Regions from separate parts of the Oceanobacillus sp. M60 genome, predicted to be linked through region 3. Evidence: riboswitches for the same ligand, from Rfam matches in the RefSeq annotation. Region 3 holds a riboswitch; each other region holds the start of a gene.

Region 1 (8,266 bases), on a different contig from region 3:
TCAACAGAGAAGGTTGAAATCTTATGTTAATATTCTGCAATGCAATAAGCGTATCCGATGAATATGAGTTTGAGGTTTATTAGTATAGCTGTTTTCATAGAAAGAAATTTGAAGTCTTGTACTAAAAAAGAGAGCTGCACCGGCAGAATCCTTTAGGTACAAGACTTTTTTGCTGTGTATGAGATGACTTTTACCGGTTTTTTAAGTAGCTTAATCAGGAACGAAAAGATAGAAATAAAAAAAGACACATTGACATTTATAATGATAATGATTATCATTATCATTAAATAGTAGGATTTCTTTATCTAGCGGTTTTGATGGGACGAGTAAACGCAGTCCCAGGTCCAACTAAGGCGTTCGCGAATTGAAGTAATTGAAGACATTTTTCATCTCCCAATTTGCGCATCATTCTAGATATTATCCAATATTTTAGCGTGTGTTTTTTATCGATCTGGTGTGAATCCTCACGAATATTAGAAAAAGAATACAGAAAATTTAACTTATGGAAGGTTGTTAGACGATGACAGAATGTAAAGATGTAACCATTATAGGCGGTGGCCCGGCTGGATTGTATGCGGCCTTTTATTGCGGGATGCGCGATCTATCTGCCCGCATTATCGAATTTAAACCAAACCTCGGAGGGAAGGTTCATATCTATCCTGAAAAAATGATTTGGGATATAGGAGGACTAACACCGATTACCGGCGCTCAATTGATAGAGCAAATGGAAGCGCAGGCACGTACATTTAACCCGGAAGTTATTTTAAATGAAAAAGTGGAAAAACTTGAAAAGAATATGGAAGATTGTTTTGTGGTGACAACCCATACAGGACATAAATACGTTAGCCGAACGGTTATTTTGGCAACTGGCGGAGGTATCCTGGAACCAATTAAATTGGATATAGAGGGAGCGGATCGTTTCGAGGTAAGCAATCTTCATTACACAGTACAGAGCCTTGACAGGTTTAAAGATAAGAAAGTGATTGTTTCCGGCGGAGGAGATACGGCCATTGACTGGGCAACCGAATTGGAGCCCATTGCGGAACAGGTATCATTGGTTTATCGAGGGGAGGAATTTAAAGCGATGGAAGCACATATCGCTCATCTGGAAGCCTCCTCTGTCCATATCTATAAAAATACAAAAATAGAAAAACTGCTTGCAGACGAAGAAGGTCATTATGTCAAAGAAATCTTGACGAAAAACCAAAAAACTGGGGAAAAAGTTCGTTTTGAAGTGGACGATTTAATCATTAATCACGGATTTGATAGAGAGCTGAAATTTATTAAAGAAAGTCCGTTGAAAGTAGAACTTGAACAAGACTTTTTCGTAAAAGGATCCGGAAAAGCTGAAACGAACATAGCTGGTTTATATGCTGCTGGTGATATTCTTTCCTTCGATGGAAAGGTGCACTTAATTGCCGGCGCGTACAATGATGCAGCGAACACAGTGAATCAAGCAAAGCTGTATATGAAGCCGGATGCCTATAATGAGATTTATGTCTCTTCTCACAACTCAAAATTTCATGAAAAAAACAGAAAGCTGCTTTCTCACTTGTATACGAAATAATAAGGCAGAAAATATGAATTTAAATGATACATGCCATCTTCTTATTGACACTATCTCGAACAAAGATAGTGTTTTAATTTTGGAGGAAATGGAATGCCTTACATTGAGAAGCTGTTCTAAGAAAATAGAGGAAGAGCTTATAGCACATTGTATTCTATAAAAAGAGAAAGATCGCACGTTTATTTATCGTATATCAACACGCATGTTACAATGAAGAATATGTTCTTAAAAAATTATAGCTCTCTATTTTTCCAAAATAGTATAGGATGACGTATTTATACGCTTGGCAAAACAATACATATCAAAGAGGTGTAGCGGAATGAAAAAGATGAAGGCAGCAGTTCTGAATAAGCCATTGGATATTGAGGTTAAGGAAATAAATATACCAGAACCAAAGGAAAATGAAGTATTAATCAAAGTGCAGTGTATCGGTGTATGCGGCTCTGATGTGCACTACTACGAACACGGAAAAATCGGGCGTTATGTCGTAGAAGAACCACTCATTTTAGGGCATGAATTAGCAGGAGATATTGTTAAAGCTGGCAGTCAGGTTGAGAATCTTGCGGCAGGCGACCGTGTAGCTGTCGAGCCGGGTGTGGTATGCGGAACTTGTGAATATTGTAAATCAGGCCGATACAATCTCTGCCCGGAGGTACAATTTATGGCAACTCCGCCAGTTGACGGAGCTTGGTCTGAATATGTCACGATTCGCAGTGATTTCGCCTTTAAAATACCGGATCAAATGAGCTATGAAGAAGGGGCTTTAATTGAACCGCTTTCTGTTGGCATTCATGCGATGCAGCGCGGAAAAGTTCATCCCAATGATAAAATGCTGATAACCGGTTTAGGACCTATTGGGCTGTTAGCGATCAAGGCAGCGAAAATATTCGGAGTGAACGAAATCTATTGCTCGGATGTGGTACCATATCGCAGAGAATTAGCGAAGAAATTTGGCGCGACAAAGGTATTTGATCCAACACAAGATAATATTCATGAGGAGATAGAAAAGGCAACAGCTGGCAGTGGTTTGGATATCGCCGTTGAAACTTCAGGTAATGGCCGGGCGGTTCAGGATGCACTGACGATTACGAAACGCGGAGGAAGGATTGTATTAGTTGGATTACCTGCATCCTCAGAAATACCTGTAGATATTACCCATATCGTCGATTCAGAATACGACATTCACGGTGTTTTTCGCTATGCAAACAGTTATCCGACAGCAATACAGGCAATTGGCAGTCAGGACCTTGGTCTCGAGGATGTAATTACCCATAAGTATCGTTTAGATAATATCAAAGAGGCTGTAGAAACCGCCGTAAATCAGAAGGATACTAGCATTAAGATAATGATTTATCCATGATAACGAGTGAAACACACTAGTTTTTTAAGCTTCTTGGAAACCTATTTTTTTAATAGATTTGATTATTTCTTTGCTGATTTTCTTATAAACAAAAAAGACTTGACTTAACAATTTGTTCTGCTACCATAATAGACAATCGAATACATTTCAATTTTCTGCTAGGGGCGCCGTAACGGCTGAGATAAATGTATATTTAGCACCCTTAGAACCTGATCTGGTTAAGGCCAGCGGAGGGAAGTAGAATAAGCAGACAACCATGCGCTATTTTTTCGTGTGTATGTTTTTGTATGCAGATGCTTCCTTCTACGAGTCTTTAGAAAAAAGATTAAAGGAGGATTTTTTTTATGAAATTTACGGATGAATTACGTGCTGCAACGAAGGAAAGCTGGGAGCAAAGTTTACATCACCCATTTGTGCAAGGAATCGTGAAAGGAGATTTGCCGCTAGAAACATTTAAGTATTATATTTTACAAGATATTTACTATTTAAAACATTACGGTAAGATCCACGCGATTGCAGCATCCCAGGCCGAAGATTTTAAGCTGACTGCTCTTTTAGCTGATAAAGCGCGCTTTACAGCAGAGGCTGAACTGACCGTGCATAACGAGCACGCTGAGATTTTAAATATTACACAAGCAGATTTAGATAACTTCAAACCAGCGCCAACTGCGTATGCCTATACTTCGCATTTGTATCGAGCAAGCCTGTCTGGAAATCTAGCACATACTGTGGCTGCCATACTGCCATGCTATTGGTTATATGCGGACATCGGAAAAGTGAATGAAAATGCCACTCCAGAGCCGGAAATTTATCGTAACTGGATTAAAATGTATGCGAGTGACTGGTTTCAAGATTCAACTACCGAAATGATTAATTTACTAAACACTTTAGTTGAAGATATGAATGATAAGGAAAAAGAGAAGGTAAAAGAACAATTTATTATCGCAAAAGAATACGAACTCCATTTCTGGGAAATGTCCTACAATCTTGAAGGCTGGCTTTCAGAAAGTAAAAAAGTGAACAGTCGTTAAGAAGAAACAGAACGGCTTCCAATTTCTTAATGGGTTCGGTTTATTCGTTCCATGTTAAAGAACTCTCATTTATCTGAGGGTTCTTTTTTTGGACTGGAAGGGAAAAGTATTTATTATACCAACTGCGCAATTTTGTTAAAAACACGATGCAGCTAATTTACTTGTGATACAATTTTCGTAATGGCAAGAAGCAAACAAGCCGAAGCCGGAAATTTAGTTTAATAAGCATTTATTCCAAAGAAATGAATACTTGTAGATAGTGAATTTAATCTTGTGTCTGACACGGAGGAGGGATAATCGTGAAAAACACTCAAGTAACAAGAAAAGCTTCCGAGCAAATCGTATCCGCTATAAATGGATACCTGAAAGGACGAATCAGCCCCTTAGTGGTGGCTTTGGACGGGGGGAGCGGTGCAGGAAAATCTACGCTGGCTGCTGAGGTTGCTTCACACGTAGGAGCAACTGTTATTCAGTGTGATGCGTTTTTCGACGCGACGATTACAGACGAGGAATGGAATACTTCTACATCGGAATGGAAATGTCGCAGATGTATTGACTGGCAACGTCTGCATAAAGAAGCATTGTTACCGCTTATAGCGGGGGAAAGCGTTCAATATCATCCTTTTTCTTTTTCAGCTGAAAGCGGTCTGGCCTCATCCTCCATAACGAAAGAGCCCTCAAAGGTCATTATTCTTGATGGAATTTATAGCTCGCTGCCCGAATTTTCTGATGTTGTTGATTTGAAGATTCTAGTGGATGTATTACCTGAGGTTCGCCGTTATCGGCATAATGTAAGAGAGGGGCATGCGGATGAGGCTTGGCATAAGCAATGGGATCCTGCAGAGGACTACTATTTCTCCGTTTTGTGCCCGCCGGCATCATTTGATTTAATCGTCGTGAACGGGTAAGGCACCGCTTAAATGCAATGATTCCATTCCCTAAAATAAATAATATTGTAATTATGTATTGACAATTCAAGTGATAATGATTATCATTATCAATAAGGAATAAGGTTTCTCTATCAAATTGTTCTGTGAATAAATCAGATGACTCATTGTGTTACCCCCCAACCAACATATTAGAGACTTGATAGAGATTCCTTCTCTTTTTTACAGGCTGTTTTTTGGAAGGTGCCACAGGCTTACATAATAAACACGCAATTTCTTTTTCCAACGACAGATTACTTAGTACGCTTATACATAGAATATAATTGGACAAGAAGGAAAATGGGATAAAATCATTGCCTTCATTATTTTAAAATTAAAAGAGGAAGATAAGACGGAGAGAAGAATAATTTAACAGATTACCATACAACTATAAATTACGCACTAAAAGCGTATGATACTGTTATTAGCCTGCGATAAATAATTCGAGAGTTGTGAATTATTTATCGTTTTTATCACTTCGTTATGCGAAAAAGTAATTCATTGATTGGATGTTTTTACGCAAGAACTTCACCAGCATGCTCATCTATGGAAAATAATCAATAGAATAAAATATATTTCTATTTTTTCATTTTTATTACAATTAGATTAAATAGATAGAATTTGAGTTTATAAGCTAAGAAGTGGGGTAGATAGTTACTATCATATTGGAGAGGAAGGTGTTATTATCAAGTATATTTTTTCAATTTTTCTTGCTTTGGCTGGATTCGTGCTCTTTACTGGGGCGGCAGCAGCTGAGCAGCAGCATGAAGTGCAACCGGGAGATAATGTCTATCGTATCGCACAAAACTATCAAGTAGATGTCAATGCGCTTATTGCAGCAAATCCATCCATATCGGATGCTGCATATATTGAAGCTGGGCAAACAGTAACAATACCAGATCAAAACGGAGCCTCTTTTACAGTGACAGCTTATACAGCTGGTCCAGAATCTACTGGTAAAGAACCTGGTGATCCAGCCTATGGTATCACAGCATCTGGTGAGGAAGTAGAAGAAGGAAGGACCATTGCATGTCCGCAATCGCTTCCTTTTGGCACGAAAATACATATCCCGGAGCAGGATGAAACTTACGTGTGCGAAGACAGGGGTAGTGCTATTACAAATGGCCATCTGGATATTTATAAGGAAGACTTAGACGATGCATTGGAATTTGGAGTACAAGAACTTCAAGCTAAAGTGTGGACCTATTAAGTATAGGGACTAGATGACAGATTTACTTTATGTTAAAAACCTTATCGCGATTTAACGCAAAGAAAGCAACCGCCTATGAATCTCATGTAGGCTGGTTGCTTTTTCGTATATAAGAATATGTTATAAGTTATTATATTAAGCTATGAAAACACGTATTAACATTCGTATAACTAGTCATTAAATAAGCAAAAATACCAAAATAGATACGAACAAAGAATAGTAAATGATTACTCAATATTGCAGCAATAGACAGATTCTCCACTTGAATCGTATAATGTGAATAAAAAGATGTGACAGAGGGATAAACGATGGAAATGCCAATTATAAGCGTATCTCCTTTCACTGATCATGATGATAATATAGAATAGAGAGCAAGGAAATGAGGAGACAGATATGGAGAGCTTTCCCGAACACCTACAGTTTAAATATTCATGGAGATCTTATCAACAAGCTATCATAGATGATATGGACACCTATCTGAATAAACGTCATTTACATTTAGTAGCTCCTCCAGGTTCAGGAAAAACAGTTATCGGATTGGAGATGATGTTGCGTTTTAATCAGCCTGCATTAATATTGGCACCGACTATCGCCATCCGCGACCAATGGGTGGCCCGTTTTGTAGAATTATTTGATCAGAGCAGTAATCAGCCGGAATGGATGACAACAGATTTAAAGGAAAAGGCTTTGGTTACAGTTGCAACATATCAAGGGTTTCATCAATGGATGACTGGTCAGGAGGAAGAAGTACAGGAAAAGCTTGCTTCTCATGTAAAGACATTGGTACTGGACGAGGCACATCATTTACGCACTGCATGGTGGCGTTCTGCTGTTTCTTTCAGAAAAAATCTTACTAATCCAGCTATTGTAGCTTTGACAGCTACTCCGCCATATGATGTATCCATCCAGGAATGGAACCGTTATTTGGAGCTGTGCGGCGAGATTGATGCTGAAATAAGCATAGCAGAGCTGGTACGAGAAGCAGAGCTCGCTCCGTTTCAAGATTATGTCTGGATATCCGACCCCCTCCATGAGGAGCAGGAGGAGATCAACCAATTTCGAAGCCAGGTCATAGCGTTTCAACAATCCACACGTCACAACACGGCACTTATTGATAAAATAGAAGCACATCCATGGATCACCGATCCGGGTACATATGCAGAAGAAATCCTGGCGGAGCCGGCTTATTTGTCCAGTATGCTTATTTTCTTAAAGGAAGTGGAAAGTACTGCCTGGACAAAGCCGCTTCCGATAATGGGCTTGAAGAAAAAACAAATTCCGGAGTGGAGTTTGGAATGGCTGGAACTCATGCTGACACATCTTCTATATCAAGATAAGCATATTATGGATGAAGAGGAGCCAGTACGAAAAGAAATACAGTCTTACCTTCAACGTCTCGGGGCTGTTGAAAAGCGCAGGGTGGTCTTAACAGCGAATGATCGAATCAACCGTTTATTGGTGCAGAGCCCCTCGAAATTAAACAGCATCCAGCAGGTGACTGCCTTTGAGGCACAGGAATTAGGAACAGAGCTGCGTCAGGTTATTCTTACAGATTATATTAGACGAGAAGATTTGCCTAAGAAAGCAGGGGATGAGCAGAATCTCCGGCGTTTAGGAGCTATACCTGTTTTTGAACAATTGCGCCGCAGGGAATTGGATGTCTCACTTGGGGTTTTAACGGGATCGATTGTTATTATTCCCAAAAAGGCATTGGCAGCCTGTGAAGATTTAGCCGAGCAATGGGAAGTTGCTATAACAGCAGCGGAACTGTCCTATGATGCAGCTTATGTAGAAATCACTATCAATACCAGTGCACGGCATCGAATGGTGCAAATGATGACAAAATTATTTGAACGCGGCGAAATCACTGTATTAATTGGTACAGCTGCATTACTTGGAGAAGGCTGGGACGCACCGTTTATTAATTCATTAGTCCTTGCTTCTTATGTTGGCTCTTTTATGCTGTCCAATCAGATGCGAGGAAGAGCCATTCGTGTAGAGAAAAACAATCCGCAAAAAACAGCCAATATATGGCATCTTGTTTGCTTGGATGCTACCAATTCAGAAGGCGGGGAGGATTACCTTGCATTGAAAAGACGTTTTAAGGCCTTGATTGGTCTAGGGCATCAGAAGAATGTGATTCAAACAGGGATTGGTCGACTATCATTGGCC
Region 2 (8,266 bases), 530 kb from region 3:
CCCGCTTGTAACGAATTTCTGGTTCTCCATTGTTGGCGGAACAGGTATTTTCTTTGAAATGCAGGATGAAGGTTCTGTTTCTACTGCATTAGCAGAGGGCGGTATGCCGGCAGCTGTGATGGCAATTACCGATCAGCTTCCGCTTGGCACCGTAATGGGCGTTGCATTCTTGCTGGTATCGATTGTATTTGTTGCTACAACAGCCGATACCATGTCTTATACCGTTGCAGCTACACTATCGGGCCATGATAATCCGAAGCGCTGGTTACGGGTATGCTGGGCTGTGCTTTTTGGAGCATTTACAGCAGCTATTCTTTCCATTGGGGAAGACAGTATTACATCGATTCAAAACTCGATTGTTATATCTGCTGTACCGGTATCGTTACTGATACTGCCGCCTCTTTGGAACGCGCCGAAAATTGCAAAGAAAATGGCGCTGGAGCAAGGGCTGATCTGGCAGCGTGAAATGCGTAAAAAAGAAGATAAAAAATATAAATAAAGAAATGAAAAAAATGGACAGCGAAGGCAATGCTCTTCTGCTGTCCATTTTTTTCATTATATACGGATGTTATCATCCTTACATACATTGGAAGGATTCAATGCTATTTAAGTCCATCCCAAAGTAAACCCAGCGGAACCCGTTCCAGCGAAATCCGGCAATCGAGTTTCTTCCTAAGAACGTCGGGAAGGCCCAAAATCCTCTGCCATGATTTGGCCAAATATAGGTGAAGCGGAACATGCAATGTCTGATACCGCCAGGGTCGACTGCGAATGTCTGCACCTGTTGTTTTTGCGGCACAAAATTAGGCGGCGGACCCATCGGAGGCTGGCTGTTCATCCCGCCCATTCCTGCCGGTGCAGGCTGCTGCCCTTGAGGTCCTTCATTTCCTCCGTTCTCAGGGAAATTTGGGAAGGATGGAGCTGGCGGCCAATTAGGAAAGGCCCCTCCATTCCCATTGTTATTTGGAGGTTCAGGGAACATATCTATCATTTGTTCCATCATCCCCTCAGGGAAATTTGCTCCATTTCCATTTGGTGCACCAGGAAAAAAGCCGCCGATTCGCTCCGGCGATGAATGATGCTCCTGCTCATATGGAGGCACCATATGGTTCGCAGGCTGCTGCTGTTCATATGGAGCCGCCATAGGATTAGCAGACTGCTGATGATCGTATTGAGGCGGCATAGAATTAGCAGAATACGGTTCTGCCTGATAGCCGCCCTCTCCGCCAGATTTTCCGTCCGGTCTGCCGGTAAAAGCTCCATTGGAATAGTCATGCTGCGGCGCTGGCTGAAAATAATTATTTAACATCTGTCCGGGCAGGTTATTTTGTCTGTTTTCCTGCCCGTTTGGATGCTGTGGTTGAAAATGATTCATAATTTTCCTCCTCTATTAGGCTGATGTTCCCTAATAGCATATGAGGTATCTGCGTTATTTGCGCTTCATTATAGGCAGAATGGGCGCCATTAGCAGATAATAAATATGGAGGGTGCCCGTTATAACTTATCTGCAGCTTCCTTAATATCATCGGCCTCTGTAACAGCAGTAATAAAGGAAACACCGTCAGCACCTGCTTCTATGGCAGAATGGGCATTTTCTGTCTGAATGCCTCCAATTGCCACGATTGGTATATCTGGAAATTGAGCGCGGATGGTATGAATCCACTCCAGTCCGACCGTTTGTTTTGAATCCTCTTTTGTAGACGTTGTAAAAATAGGACCGACACCAATATAATCCACCAGCTCAAGCGGACTCCGATCCAGTTCCTCCTGTGTGGAGATGGATAAGCCAATGATTTTATCTGAAAACCTGGTGCGAACTTCTTTGACAGGCATATCATCCTGTCCGACATGTATCCCATCCACCTCCAATTCCTCCGCAAGCTCAATATCGTCATTAATAAAGAATGGAACATCATGTGCGCGGCAACGTTCTCTAAGCTCCCTGCCAAGCTGAAGCTTTTTCTCTCCGCTCAATGATCCAGTCCCTTTTTCACGAAATTGAAATGCGGTAATACCGGCAGCAAGCGCTTCTTCTAAAACAGCGTTAGGGTCTCTATGACAGTTTTGACTTCCCATAATAAAATATTTTCTTAATAGCTCTCGATTAAAAATCATCTTCCAATCCTCCATTTAACTGCTTCGGTGTAAAGGATAAGGCATCAATAAAGCTTGGTAAAAAAGTTCCCGGACCATGTACATGCGGCAGTTTTGCTGCATGTTCAGCCGCCAGTCCGTAAAAGCTTAGTGCGGAGCTGAGCTGCTCTGAGACGGTGTAAGAAGTCGTCAGGCACGCGGCAGCAATAGACCCTAATAAGCACCCGGAACCAGTAATATTAGAAAGAAGCGGATGCCCTGTTTGATTATAAATTAGTTTTTGATCAGCATGGATAACGTCTGTTTTTCCAGTTATCACAATTGCAGTATCATATTTTCTGCCTGCTTGCTCTGCAATTTCATCTACATTTCCTTCGCCGACAGAATCTACTCCGCGTGATTGGATGTTTGCATCGACCAAGGAAGCAATCTCACCTGCATTTCCTTTGATAACTGTTGGACGTACCTCTTGTAGAATCTTTTCGACCATGTCTTTTCGAAAAGAGCTCGCAGCCACGCCAACGGGATCCAGAACAACAGGAATTCCTTTTTCATTAGCGGCTTTGCCTGCAGTAATCATTGCATCGGCTTCGCTTTCTAAAATGGTGCCGATGTTCAAGACAAGTGCATCGGAGGCCTTGGCCATATCTGTAGCTTCCCGTATTTCCTTTGCCATGACAGGACTGCCCCCAAAAGCCAGCAGTCCATTTGCATTAAAGTTCATGACGACCTGGTTGGTTAAATGATGAATAAGCGGTGTGTTGTTTCTGGCTTGCTGAATAATATCAGGATTCATGCGTAATCTTCCTTTCTGTGGTTTCCCGGATAGCCCAATGATTTGTCGGGCCGTTCCCTTTTCCAAGGTCAAAGGATTTCGAAATGGAAGCAGTCACAAATGCTTTTGCTTTTTTTACTGCTTCCGGAAGCGGACAGCCTTTCCCCAAATAAGCAGCAATCGCAGCGGCATAGGTACAGCCTGTTCCGTGCGTATTCTTCGTATCAATGCGTTCTGCAGCATAGCTATGCATTTTTTTCCCGTCATAAAGAAAATCGATTGCTTGTCCTTTTAAATGGCCGCCTTTTATTAAGGCTGCATCTACACCATATTCATGAACAAGGTATTCGGCTGCGCCTTTCATATCATCTTCAGTTGTAATGGATCGTCCAGTCAGGAATTCTGCCTCCGGAATATTCGGTGTTGCAACCGTTGTTAATGGAAGAAGGTATTGCCGTAAAAAGCTGCGGCCCTCTTCATCAATCAATGAGTCCCCGCTGGTAGCCACCATCACTGGGTCCATGACATAAGGTGCATCAACCTTCTCCAATTTTTTTACGATTAATTCCATCATCTGCTTACTTGCAATCATTCCTGTTTTCACAGCATGGATGGGCATATCTTCTAACACTGCATCCAGCTGGTCCTCAATCATGGAAAGCGGCATATGCTCTACAGAGCGGACCCCTGTCGTATTTTGAGCTACAACGGAAGTGATCACGGACATGCCATAGGTTTTTAACTCCTGAAATGTTTTTAAATCTGCTTGAATACCGGCGCCACCGCTAGGGTCTGTACCGGCAATGGTTAATGCACAACGAACCTGACTCATAATAAAAATCCTCCTTGGATAGAATAAAGTAAATTATTTTGTTAAAGAAAACTGCTGTGCCGGGAGACGGCTGACTAACAGCCAGCCAATCAATGCACCAGAGACACTGCTTACAACAAATGCCGGGATAAAGGCAAATGCTCCCGCAGAGCTTCCCATAAGCAGATTGGCTATCGGAACTGCAAAGAAAGAGCCGATAATTCCGGTGCCAATAATTTCTCCAAGAGCTGCCATTGGATATTTCTGCGTTTTCTTATACAATACCCCAGCAGCAAAAGCTCCAATCATTGCTCCAGGAAAAGCAACCAAGGTTCCCAGTCCTAAAAGGTTTCGGAGCAGGCTAATCATCAATGCGACAATAACTGCCGGACCCGGCCCGAGCATAATCCCGGCAATAACATTGATAGCGTGTTGAACAGGATAGGCTCTGGCAACTCCGGCAGGAAACCAGAGCAATTGTGATCCAATCGTTCCGATAGCAACAAGTACAGCCATCATTGTTAACAGGCGTGTGCGATTTTTCAATCCAATCATCTCCTTCTAATTTAAGGGAAATGAAAAGGTAACTACTTTGTAAAAATAAAAAATCAGGCTTTATCGAGAAGCCTGATTTGGTATACTGAGAGTAATCATATGTTGATTGACTACTTCCCTACGCTGGTATTAGCCAGATCAGGTTTGTAAGAGTCGGAAAGTAAGCATGCTTCCCTCTCAGCCCGCGATGTTGGGCTCCCCTAGTAGTTGCTTTTCATTATTATCTTTGAGTCTACTGTATCAAAGATTCAACGGTTTGTCATGAAATAATCATTAGACTGCAAGCTCATATAAAGGATGTTATCAATAGAAAGAGGAATGAAACATGTTAAGCATAAACGGAATGGAATATCGTCAGGGAGACCAGACCTTATTTCCGAAAATAGATATAGAAGTAAAACCTGGAGAAATAAAGGCAATTCAATCCACTGTTAATATACGTGCGGTGTTGCTGCAGATGATTATCGGAAAAGAAAATGTGCGGAATGGATCGATTCAAATCAAGCAACAGACATTACAGGAGGATAAGCAGAAATACGTTTCTTCTTTAGGGATTTGCTGGTATGAAGAGGGCATTTATGAAAGATTGAAGGTACAGGAATATTTGAAATTTATCGGCTCTTTATATCAAAGCAAGACTTCCATAAAGGAAGTACTATTGCAAATCCAACTGGAGGAAAAAGCGAAATGGAAGATGCATCAGCTCAATCGTTCTGAAAAGCGTCGTGTTCAGTTTGGCAGAATATTAATGCAGGAAGCGGAAGTGGTTATCTTCGAAGAGCCTGAGGTCAATGTAGATTTAGAAACGAAACGGGTCCTCCATCAATTTGTCGAATTGCTGCAGAAACAGCAAAAAGCGGTATTGATTTTAACGACAAGTACGGAGAGTGCTGTGACCATTTCGGATACGGTCTATCGTCTAAATGAGCAAGGGATACAGCAAATGGACGTGGAAACAGAGGAGAAAGAACGTTTAACCTCCACAGAAACAAATGTTAAAGAAACAGCAGAAGAAGCGGTTCAAATAAAGCAAACTTTCCAGTTAAATAAAATCTCCGCAAAAGTAGAGGATAAGATTATTTTATTTGATCCGCAGGAGATTGATTACATCGAAAGTCAGGAAGGACAATCCTATCTGTATACTCGCGGAGAGGGGTTTCCTACAGGTTTTACCTTAAAAGAATTGGAACAGCGCTTGTCTCATCAAGGATTCTTTCGCTGTCACCGTTCTTATATTGTGAATCTTCAAAAAATAAGAGAAGTAATTACATGGACGAGAAACAGCTACAGCTTATCTCTTGTAGATAAAAAAAGCTCTGAGGTTCCATTATCGAAATCAAAGTTGAACGAGCTGAAAGAATTATTGGGGGTAGAATAAGCATAATTCAATGTGATATATACTCCATTCGTCGAAAATATACTGCACCATTGTTGAAAAGAAGCTATTCTGTAGTCACAGGCAACTTAACTGATACAGGAGGTTTCAGGGATGGAGAATATGATTGAAGTGATATCTTTAGAGAAGATTTTTGGTAAAAAGCAAGCATTAAACAATGTTTCTTTTCAAGTGAAAAAGGGTGAAACATTTGGGTTTTTAGGTCCGAGCGGCTCTGGGAAAACAACAACTATAAAAATTTTAACTGGACAAATGAGGCCGACAGCAGGGACAGCGAAGGTCTTTGGAGAACCTGTTTCCAAATTAAATACACCGGAATATCGAAAACGCTTTGGGGTTGTGACGGATAATAGCGGTTTATACGCACGGCTGACTATTTATGATAACTTAAAGCTTTATGCAGATTTATATGGTACATCTTTACAGCGGATCGATGAGGCGCTGGAAGCAGTTAATTTAGGTTCGGAGAAAAAAACACAGGTTGCTAAGCTGTCTAAAGGAATGACACAGCGCGTATTATTGGCAAGAACACTTTTGCATAAGCCTGAGTTGTTATTTTTAGATGAGCCGACATCGGCATTGGATCCTGCGAATTCAAAACATATTCATAACGGTTTAAAAGAACTGAATCGACAGGGAACGACTATTTTTCTGACCACGCATGATATGGAGGAAGCAGATCATCTATGCAGCCAGGTAGCCTTTTTAAATAAAGGGGTTGTCCAGCTTTTAGACGAACCAAAACAGCTAAAAAAACAGTATCGGGAAGAGGTAATTGGACTCGAACTGAAAGATGGGCGAGAATTGGAGCTTCCACTTCAATCATCTAGTGCTGAGGAAATTCAACAATATATTTCCCGGGAAATGGTGGAGCGGATTTATACAAAAGAACCAACATTAGGAGATATCTTTGTTGAAGTAACAGGGAGGGAACTGGTATGACATTTTCTGTAAAACGATTTATGGCCATTTTTCAAAAGGATTTAAAAGATTTATATCGAAATATGTATGTTTCGTCTACTGCATTGATGCCGCTTATCTTTGCCGTCATATATGGTCGAATGGATAATGTAACGATAGAGATGCATTTGTTTGTCATCAGCATGTCGCTTGCTTTAGTTGGTACTTTCCTGCAGTGTGCGATGATAGCAGAAGAAAAAGAGAAAAACACGTTACGCGGTCTGATGCTTTCCCCGGCAACATTGACCGAAATATTGTCGGGAAAAAGTGCAGTAACGATTTTGATTACCGTGATTGTAACGGGTATCAGTATGTTTATTATGGATTTTTCTTTCTCCGGCAGAATCGGTTTAATGGCTGGAATTGTTCTGTCCTTGATTTTCTTTATTGCATTAGGTACATGGATGGGCTTAATTACTAGAAGTGTGTTAGAAGCATCTGTATATATCCTTCCTGTAATGTTTATATTTGGGATGGGAAATATGTTTATTATGTTTGCGGAGCAATATACTTTCTTGCAAATATTAGAATATACACCAGGACTCCAACTGCAGGAAATTGTAGAGTTGGAAGATGCAGGAGCTGGGTTTGGAGAGCTGTGGAAACCATTTGCCATTATTGGTGCATGGGCTGCGGCAATGGTAGTGTTGGCTGCCGTTACATTTAAGAAGCGAATGATGGATTAACCGGGTTATGAAAGATGAAGTAAATACGTTTTATTAAGAATAAAGTCATTTGAAGAGCGAGAGGAGCTTCATTAATGGCTTTTTCTTTTTATGATTGAAAAAAGCCTCCAAACTCCGGACCTTAAAGGAAGGCAGGAGTTTGGAGGCATAGCAGCTACTTACTTATACAATTGCCCGAATAAAATCATCATTCGCTTTTACTTCTACATCATCCGTTACAATAAGGTCTGTGAACTTATCTGTATTCGTGACAATAACTGGGGTTGTTACATCAAATCCTGCTTCTTTGATTTTTTCAATATCAAACCGGATCAGTGGATCCCCTTGTTTCACAGTGTCTCCTTGCTTTACCAGCGCTTCAAAGTGTTTTCCTTCTAGCTGTACCGTGTCTAAACCAACATGAATCAAGATTTCAGCCTGATGTTCCGATGTGATTCCAACAGCATGATGGGTTGGGAAAATAGCGGAAATCTCGCCATTCACTGGTGCAACAACTTCACCGACTGTCGGCTCGATAGCAGCTCCTTTGCCCATTGCTTCAGAGGAGAAGGCTGGATCGTTTACGTCACTTAAAGGTTTGACGATACCTGTTAATGGGCTTGCGATAGATTCTTGTTCGATTAATTGTTCTGTATTTTGTGTTGACTCTGTTTTTGCAGGTGTATCTTGCTCTTTTTCGTTGCCAGATGTTTTTTTATCTTTTACTTCAAACCCGAAAACTAATGTTAATACCAGTCCGATCGCAAATGCGATTAATGCTCCTACCAAATAGGTTCCAATAGGAGAGAATGCTGGTATCGATAAGAAACTAGGGAATGCAAATGCAACTGCTACAGAACCTAGCATACCATTGATGGCACCGCCAATAATACCGCCAGCGAGTAGATAAATAATGGTTTTACGATAGCGCAGGATGAGCCCGTAAAGAATTGGCTCTGTTACACCGCCTAGAGCACCAGGAAGCATAGTTGAACCGGCAAGTCCTTTTA
Region 3 (8,266 bases):
AGGAATTTCCGTAACAGAAAAATCGATACAGCGTACTGCAAAAAAAGGATTATCTGACATCAGAAGCTATACTTTAGAAAGATTCAAGTCTGCCGGAATAAAGGATGCAGAAAGGGAAGCCAGTACGTTTTTAGCAAGAGGAATGCTATGTAATATTTCTTATTTCTTAGACCTTCCCGAGCTTATTGATGAGAAAACAAAATAAATAATCAATGAAAGTTGATTATTTATTTTTGCAAAGAAGTGATTGATTAATCAATAAATAATTTAGGGGGTGAGAATGTGAAATTACGTAAGGTAGATTATGTTTTTATTGGAATTATTGCTGTTTGTCTCATCAGCTGGTTGGATTAATTAGTTGCTAATCAATAATTAAAAGGTGGTTGAAAAAATGATGGTGAAAAATAAAAAGGAACATGCTGTTTCCACTTTATCTGTCGGATTAGGCATTGCTGTCGCTGTGATTGTATTGTTCACATATTGGGATTAATTCTTTTATTTATCAAGCTTATATTGAAGGTAATACCTTAATAGGCGTAAAAGATGTAACATGGAAATTATTTTTGTTTTTTAGTTATTGATTAATCAATAACCAAAAGAAGGGAGTATTGAAAATGAAAAAAGCAATTGTATTAGGCGCAACCGGGGGTACTGGTCAAGTTATGGTTTCAGAACTATTAGACAGAGGAAGAGAGGTCATTGCCTTCGGACGCTCTCAAAATAAATTGGAAGCATTAATGGCAGAACACAATCATCATTTGAATCTTACCTATCAGCTGGGAGACATATTTGATTGTCAAACGATTGTGGAAGCTGCTAAAGATGCAGATGTTATCTTTCAGTGTGCTAATATTCCATATCAGGAAATGGCGGAAAAATTGATGCCGCTGGGAGAAAGTGTGATGAAAGCAGCAGATATTTTGGGAAAAAGAATCGTGATTGTTGATGGCATTTATGTATATGGACACCAAGTTGCGAAAGGAGATGAAAACCATCCTCAACATCCACATACAAAAAAAGGTAAACTTAGAGTAGCTTTCGAACAATTGATATTCAGCGGAAAATGGAAAAGAGCAAAAGCTTTAATTGTCAGGTTGCCAGATTATTATGGCCCAACTTCACAAAATTCTTACTTGCAGCCTACACTTGATGGAATGGCTGCAGGTAAAATGTCCATTTTTATTGGTAATTTACAAACGCCCCGTGAATATGTTTATTTGCCAGATGCTGCTAAGATGATTGTGAATATAGCAGATAAAGACGATTCCTATGGAGAGAATTGGAACATACCAGGTGCTGGATTGATTTCAGGTAAAGAGATTATTCGAATTGCTCGGAAAGTAACAGGAAATCAGAAGGTGGTTATTCCTCTGACTAAAAATGTTATCCGGTGTATGGGTTTGTTTGATGCATTTATGAGAGAAATTGTTGAAATCATGTACCTTACCAAAGAAGGATTTATTTTGAGTGGAGATAAATATGAAAGACGGATTGGCCCCATTCCAGCAACTCCTTTTCAAAATGGGCTGGAAGAAACATTACTATCTTTAATAGGCAATAAAAATTAATGTTATAAAGTTAACAGGGGTAACAAAAGCTAATGGTGATAAAGTAAGATAATGAAGTAAATAATGGGGTCAATGTAAAGTTAAAGAGGCAAAGATATGAAAGTTCTCTACCATATACAAAGCAATTGACCCTTACAGTCTTTACAATGTTTGTTTTGTATATGGTATAAACCATTCATGCGTCACATATCATGCGATGCATTATTTTTTTGTCTGGAATGATTTTTATTCTTCACTTTATGAGAACCTGCCAATGGTTCGCCATAAGGCTGCTTTGGACTTTGCGGCAAATTAGGTTGTTCCTGCTGTTTTGGTCCTTTTCGGTTTTTCGTCATTTATATTCAACCTCCGTCGTGTAGTTATTGTGCTTTTGTATTTACAAACGTATTTTCATCCTCGATTAAGCCGCATGCTCCGCACTGTATTCTTCTCTCAGGCCCATTATAGGCGATGTGAAATACTTCCAGCGGCTCCTGCGTGTAATCATTTAATACTTCTCCTGTGCTGGCATCTAATTTGACCGGATTCGCTACTTGTTCAATGACATTGAAACGCGACCGGTTTGTTTTACATCTGGGACATTGATATGGCTGGCTCATCTAGAGCACCCCCGATTACTTTATTGTTATTTAAGGTATCTTATTGGTATTTTCTCTGATTTCTATGAAATTATACCGGTATTTTCATCTGTTGATTCATTTCCTATTTTTTAATCGTTTATCTAATGATTTAAATAATGTGTTGACAAAATAAAAAGTACATCATATAATTTATATTGAATTAAAAATAAATGAATTAATTATAGTTTGATTAAATATAAATTCAGAAAGAAGGGTGATGATAGGTAACTAAATGAAACACAGTTGGAAGCAGAATGGTCTCAAAAAGCGGTTATTTTTTCACTAAGTATAAAAAAGCTGAAATGAGGCATAAAAAGAACAGTTAGATATTGGGATGCAGCGCTCCAATAAAGGAGATGGTTCTGGCGAAGAAAAAGAGAGCTATTTTAAAGAGGTGTAAGAAATGGGATTTTTAAATAAATTATTTGGAAAATCAAATGAATCAAAGGAGATAGAAACGATGACAAAAACAAAAGTAGCAGTTATTTTTTATAGTATGGGCGGTACGAACTACCAAATGGCAAAATGGGCAGCAGAAGCGGCGGAAGCAAATGGCGCAGAAGTAAGAGTATTGAAAGTGCAGGAATTAGCTCCAGAATCTGCTATTGAAGGAAATCCGGCATGGAAAGCAACCGTAGAAGCAACCAAGGATGTTCCTGTTGCATCTTCAGAAGATATTGAATGGGCAGATGCACTTATCTTCAGCACGCCAACGCGTTTTGGTAATGTGCCTTCTCAAATGAAGCAATTCTTAGATATCCAAGGCGGACTTTGGGCTAGCGGAAAAACAGTGAACAAAGTAGTCAGTGCGATGTCTTCTGCACAGAATCCGCATGGCGGTCAGGAAGCGACGATCCTGTCGTTGTACACGAGCATGATGCACTGGGGAGCTATCATTGTACCTCCAGGCTACTCGGATGAATCTGTATTTGCAGCTGGCGGAAATCCTTATGGTACAAGTGTCACTGTTGATCAAGACGGAAAAATGGTGGAAGATGTGGAAGCGACAGTTAAGCATCAGGCACAACGTACAGTGACAGCTGCTGAATGGGTTAAAAAAGGAAATCAATAATTCATGCTATTAGAAAAGATGGCACCTTTCATTTGGAATGGTGCTGTCTTTTTTGTATATCCGGAAAGCAGTGAGACGCTGCTTCATGAATCAGGGGGATAGTAAGTTTTTAAAAACATAGAGAAAACAAGTATAATGGCTTTATACCGCATTTAAATTCCTCCTAATAATTAAAAGGCAAAGAAAAACAATGTGAAAATAACTGATTACTCGCAAATTGCTGATAAATATGAGAGCAATACATATCGATTAGATGAAATGCAATTTGATAAGGATTTAAAGGAGTATCAATATAGATACCCTAAACCAATGTATCACGTGTTAGATTTAGCATGCGGGACAGGTATTTATCTTAATACTCAAATAAACCTGTTTTGATAGTCGAAACATGAGCTGGTACGGGCTTGATGCTTCAGAGGATATGTTGAAAAAGGCGAAGAACAAATTAAAAAATGTCTCACTCGTGCATGGTTTAGCTGAAGATATGCCCTACGAGAATGAAAAGTTTGATTATATCTCCAATAATTATGCTTTTCATCATTTTTTAAAGAAGGAAGCAGCGCTTGATGAAATATATCGTGTCTTGAAGAAAAACGGTGTATACAAGCTGCATAATATTGCTATCCATGATATGAGAAAATGGTGGGTATATCATTATTTTCCAACAGCATATGAAGAGGACGTAAAAAGGTTTTGGGAAAAGGAAGTTATTTTTGATGAGCTTTCAATAAGAGGGTTTAACACAGAACTGCAGATGACATATCGATTAGAAAAAATCAGGGTGTCGGATTATCTGGGGTATGCAGAGAATAGAGACATATCCATATTAACGTTGATTGATGATCAGGATTACCAAGAAGGGTTAGAGAAAATGAGATATGATGTGAAGCGTAATCCTAAAAAAACCATCGTCACTGATTTTGCAGAGATGTTTTGTATTTCGACAAAGGGGTAGTGTTTTAGAAAGAAAAAATCGTCTTTTTGGAAAGGGAAACAGAGGAGGAATTTAATGAGTGAAGAAGTAAAAGCAGCCGGCTGGGATGCAATTGATAATGCAATGGAAGCAATTTATGGGAAGCAGGAACCGAAGCATTATGGAACAGTGATCTCTTATTCGCTGGGCGGACCGGATCCATTAGATGGAATCAGCGCTTATCAATCAGAAACGCCAGGCTTGCACTGGCATATAGTTACATATGGATTTTCAGAGATTTACGAAAAAGAAACCGATAATCCAGAAGTAAGCGGTTTTGGGTTTGAATTAACGTTCAGATTGAAAAAAGAAGAAGGGGAAGAGGAACCGCCAGCCTGGGCGCTTAATCTGCTTCAGAATTTGGGAAGATATGTTTTTAACAGCGGTAATGTTTTTAAAAATGGAGACTATATGGATGCAAATGGTCCTATCTGTTTGGAATCAGATACGGCATTAACTGCATTGGCATTTATTACGGATTCTGAGCTTGGTACAATAGAAACAGAAAATGGTCAAGTGCAATTTCTGCAGATGGTTGGTATCACAAATGATGAGCTCGAAGCAATGCAGACGTGGAATACACGAGGTGTTCTCTCTGCCAGTTCCCCATATATGCCCGCGTTTATTACCGATTTAAAAAGAGATTCTTTACTAAATCATGCAGATGTCTCCCAAAAAGTTGATGAAGGAAGAGAACGGGAAGGATCCAATACAGGATTTCTATTTAACGATAATTTATCGTGGACTCCAGAAAAAAAGGGCTTATTCAGAAAAAAACCAGCAATGCTGACTCTGGGGGCAAAACAAACCGAAACCATAAGTAAAGTGCTGCGAGGGCGTCTCTTGAAAGGAAAGGCTCTGACATTGGCAGGTCCTGATATTGTCATTGCTATAGAGCCCGGGGAAAAGTCAGAATATGCAATGGAGAAGGATAAGGTGCGTCTAATTTTAGATGAACAGAGTACAATCGAGTTGAGTGAGAAGCTGATTCCTAAAGAAGGTGTGGCGGAACTATTCTCGTTTGAACAGCTGGCTGTAAAAATTGTTAAAACATACATCAAAGATAATGAAGGAAATGTTGTTCAGGTAATTGGGTAAGAGAACTCATTTGAAAGTAAAATAACATTTCCTTGATAAATCGCTAAACACTTTTGAAAGAATATCTTTGAAAATAAAAAATTATATGTTATTCTTTATTTGTAATCTGAAAATTAAATAAGCAACACTAGGGGAGCCTTTGGCTGAGACGAATACTCGGACCCTTTGAACCTGATCTGGTTAACACTAGCGTAGGGAAGTGGCAGGAACATGACGATATATCATTCGAACAATGAATTTGTATATAATCAAGACCACTTATCCCTCAGCTGGATAAGTGGTCTTTTTCGTTCTTCTGCCAATCCTGAAGCAAGAAAATGGAAGAAAGGGGAGAAGAAGATGGACAGGCATCTGCACTTGATCAGTGATGGCAGTTTTTCCGAGCAGCATTTGCAAATAGTGAAGCGGATTCAGGCTGAGATTGGTTATTTGCATATCAGAGAGAAGAACAAGACAGCGAAGGACATTCTGGAAATCATCGGTGCATTAGAAAATATCGGATTGCCATTAGAGAAAATAATAGTGAATGACAGAGTAGATATTGCTGTGATAAAGCAGTGCGCAGGTATTCAGCTGGCGTTTCACAGTCCTTCCATTCCACTTGTAAAAGAAAGCTTCCCTGAATTGAAGGCAGGAAAGTCTGTTCATTCTTTAGCTGAGGCAGAGCAGGCGCAGCAGGAGGGAGCTGATTATGTGCTGTATGGCCATATTTATTCCAGCAAGTCCAAAGCCAATCAGCAGCCCAGAGGATTAACGGAACTACAGGAAATGACTAACGCGCTGTCTGTGCCGGTATATGCTATTGGCGGGATTACTCCTGAGCGGGCGAAAGAAGTAACTGCCGCAGGAGCAGCCGGCATCGCGGTCATGTCTGGTATTTGGCAGGCAGAGGATCCGGTCCAAACTGTCAGAGCTTACCGGCAAGCGTTGAATATATGAAAAGGAGGGAGAAGATGAATAAACAGTTTGATCAAATTATTGTAGGCGGCGGAGTTATTGGCTGCTCTATTGCTTATCAGCTGGCCAAAAGAGGCAATCGGGTGCTGGTCATTGAAAGGAATCAAATCGGCTGCGAGGCTTCCAGTGCCGCAGCAGGTATGTTAGGCGCTCAAGGAGAGTTTACAGAAGACAGTCCGCTTTTTCGGTTTGCACATGAGAGCAGAGCGCTATTCAAAAATTTATCCGAGGAACTGAAGGAAGCGTCAGGAGTAGATATTCAATATATTCATAAAGGAATCATGAAGCTTGCTTTTCATCAGCAGCAATACAGCAAGCTGCAAAGCGTCGCGTCCTTCCAGCGGGAAGCGGGGAACCCTGCGTATTTACTGTCAGTAGAAGAAGCGAAAAAAATGGAGCCAAGCCTGACGGAGAATCTTCGTGCTGTCCTGTATTTGCCGGATGATGGTCAGGTTTCCGCCCGTCATCTGACCAAAGCCTTCTCTCTGGCTGCGTCTCATTATGGTGCGGTGTTGCATGAGCAGGAAAGCGTTAATGAGCTGTTGATAGAAAATGAAACGGTTTATGGTGTCCGGACAACAGAGGCAATCTATGAAGCGGTCCAGGTTATTGTTGCAACAGGAGCTTTCGGAGATGAATTGCTGCCTGCAGATTATGCTGCGATTCCGGTGAAGGGCGAATGTCTGCTGTTAGAACTGGACCAGAAGCTATTTCAATCAACACTTTGGATGGATGGCTGTTACCTTGTTCCGAAGCAGGGAAAAAAGGTGATTGTTGGAGCCTCCTCCATACCAGGAAAAATGGATAAGCATGTCCATGCCGCAAGCGTCCAGAGACTGCTGTCACGAGCGCAGAAAATGGTTCCGGAGCTGGCAGAGGCGAGGATAAGAAAAATGTGGGCAGGCATCAGACCATCTACAGCTGACGAACTGCCATACTTGGGCGAGATTCCGGGAATCCCAGGCCTATATGCGGCAAAGGGACATTATCGAAATGGCATCTTACTATCGCCTATCACGGGAATTTATATGGCAGATTTAATAGAAAATAAGCCGGTTTCCCCGCTTTATTATGATTGCTTTCATGCGGACCGTCAAAATAAAAAATTGGAAAAGGCAGGTGAATCAACATGAAAATCACAGTGAATGGCAACGGATTAGAAGTGCAGGAAGAGGTAAAGCATGTCAAAGGCTTAATCGACTTTCTGGGATTGGAAGATAAACCTTTGATTATCGAGCATAATCAGCAGATATTACAGAAGGAAGAGCATGAAAAAGCGGTGTTGGAAAATGGAGACAAGGTAGAAATCGTTCATTTTGTTGGAGGAGGTTAAGCAAATGCTTACAGTTGGAAACTATCAATTTAAATCACGTTTATTCTTAGGGACAGGTAAATATCCGGATTTTGATATTCAAAAACAGGCGGTAGATAAATCAGAGACAGAGGTACTCACTTTTTCTGTCAGAAGGATGAATATTTATGATCCTTCCCTGCCCAATTTTTTAGAAAAAATCGATGTGGACCGCTATACGTTTTTACCAAATACAGCAGGGGCAAAGGATGCGAAGGAAGCGGTGCGAATTGCTAAATTAGCGGCCGCTTCAGGACGATGTGATATGGTCAAGGTGGAAATCATTGGCTGTGATAAAACGTTGCTGCCTGATCCGGTAGAGACATTGAAAGCAACAGAAGAACTGGTGGCAGAAGGTTTTACAGTGCTTCCTTACACCTCAGATGATGTGGTATTAGCAAAAAAACTGGAGGAAGCAGGAGCCCACGCCGTGATGCCTGGAGCTTCTCCCATTGGAAGCGGGCAAGGAATCATCAATCCATTAAATCTTTCTTTTATTATCGAGCAGTCAAAAGTGCCTGTCATTGTCGACGCAGGGATTGGATCGCCTGCTGATGCAGCGTATGCCATGGAATTGGGCGCAGAAGGTGTTTTACTGAATACAGCTGTTTCCGGAGCACATGACCC

Evidence for each region. A riboswitch is a leader RNA that binds a small molecule or an ion and turns the genes downstream of it on or off. The one in region 3 is predicted to bind thiamine pyrophosphate.
Region 1: another riboswitch for thiamine pyrophosphate. It lies ahead of tenA (thiaminase II); the one in region 3 lies ahead of ACW0TQ_RS03775 (thiamine phosphate synthase).
Region 2: another riboswitch for thiamine pyrophosphate. It lies ahead of thiW (energy coupling factor transporter S component ThiW); the one in region 3 lies ahead of ACW0TQ_RS03775 (thiamine phosphate synthase).

What each region holds. Positions count from the first base shown of each region.
Region 1 is NZ_JBSSNH010000002.1:126,133-134,398, forward strand. Features, by position in the region: gene ACW0TQ_RS04810 (twin-arginine translocase TatA/TatE family subunit) at 1-17, shown strand, start outside; gene ACW0TQ_RS04815 (NAD(P)/FAD-dependent oxidoreductase) at 521-1,567, shown strand; gene ACW0TQ_RS04820 (NAD(P)-dependent alcohol dehydrogenase) at 1,887-2,927, shown strand; TPP riboswitch at 3,078-3,180, shown strand; gene tenA (thiaminase II) at 3,272-3,958, shown strand; gene ACW0TQ_RS04830 (uridine kinase family protein) at 4,258-4,866, shown strand; gene ACW0TQ_RS04835 (LysM peptidoglycan-binding domain-containing protein) at 5,612-6,094, shown strand; gene ACW0TQ_RS04840 (DEAD/DEAH box helicase family protein) at 6,488-8,266, shown strand, end outside.
Region 2 is NZ_JBSSNH010000001.1:244,274-252,539, reverse strand. Features, by position in the region: gene ACW0TQ_RS01310 (BCCT family transporter) at 1-499, shown strand, start outside; gene ACW0TQ_RS01305 (hypothetical protein) at 578-1,375, opposite strand; gene thiE (thiamine phosphate synthase) at 1,495-2,115, opposite strand; gene thiM (hydroxyethylthiazole kinase) at 2,105-2,890, opposite strand; gene thiD (bifunctional hydroxymethylpyrimidine kinase/phosphomethylpyrimidine kinase) at 2,880-3,701, opposite strand; gene thiW (energy coupling factor transporter S component ThiW) at 3,735-4,199, opposite strand; TPP riboswitch at 4,334-4,447, opposite strand; gene ACW0TQ_RS01280 (LytTR family transcriptional regulator DNA-binding domain-containing protein) at 4,561-5,613, shown strand; gene ACW0TQ_RS01275 (ABC transporter ATP-binding protein) at 5,725-6,573, shown strand; gene ACW0TQ_RS01270 (ABC transporter permease) at 6,570-7,277, shown strand; gene ACW0TQ_RS01265 (beta-glucoside-specific PTS transporter subunit IIABC) at 7,440-8,266, opposite strand, start outside.
Region 3 is NZ_JBSSNH010000001.1:769,546-777,811, reverse strand. Features, by position in the region: gene ACW0TQ_RS03810 (TetR/AcrR family transcriptional regulator) at 1-205, shown strand, start outside; gene ACW0TQ_RS03805 (SDR family oxidoreductase) at 615-1,568, shown strand; gene ACW0TQ_RS03800 (small acid-soluble spore protein P) at 1,751-1,903, opposite strand; gene ACW0TQ_RS03795 (hypothetical protein) at 1,928-2,167, opposite strand; gene wrbA (NAD(P)H:quinone oxidoreductase type IV) at 2,649-3,260, shown strand; gene ACW0TQ_RS03785 (class I SAM-dependent methyltransferase) at 3,649-4,215, shown strand; gene ACW0TQ_RS03780 (suppressor of fused domain protein) at 4,270-5,331, shown strand; TPP riboswitch at 5,451-5,546, shown strand; gene ACW0TQ_RS03775 (thiamine phosphate synthase) at 5,542-6,270, shown strand; gene thiO (glycine oxidase ThiO) at 6,285-7,421, shown strand; gene thiS (sulfur carrier protein ThiS) at 7,418-7,621, shown strand; gene ACW0TQ_RS03760 (thiazole synthase) at 7,626-8,266, shown strand, end outside.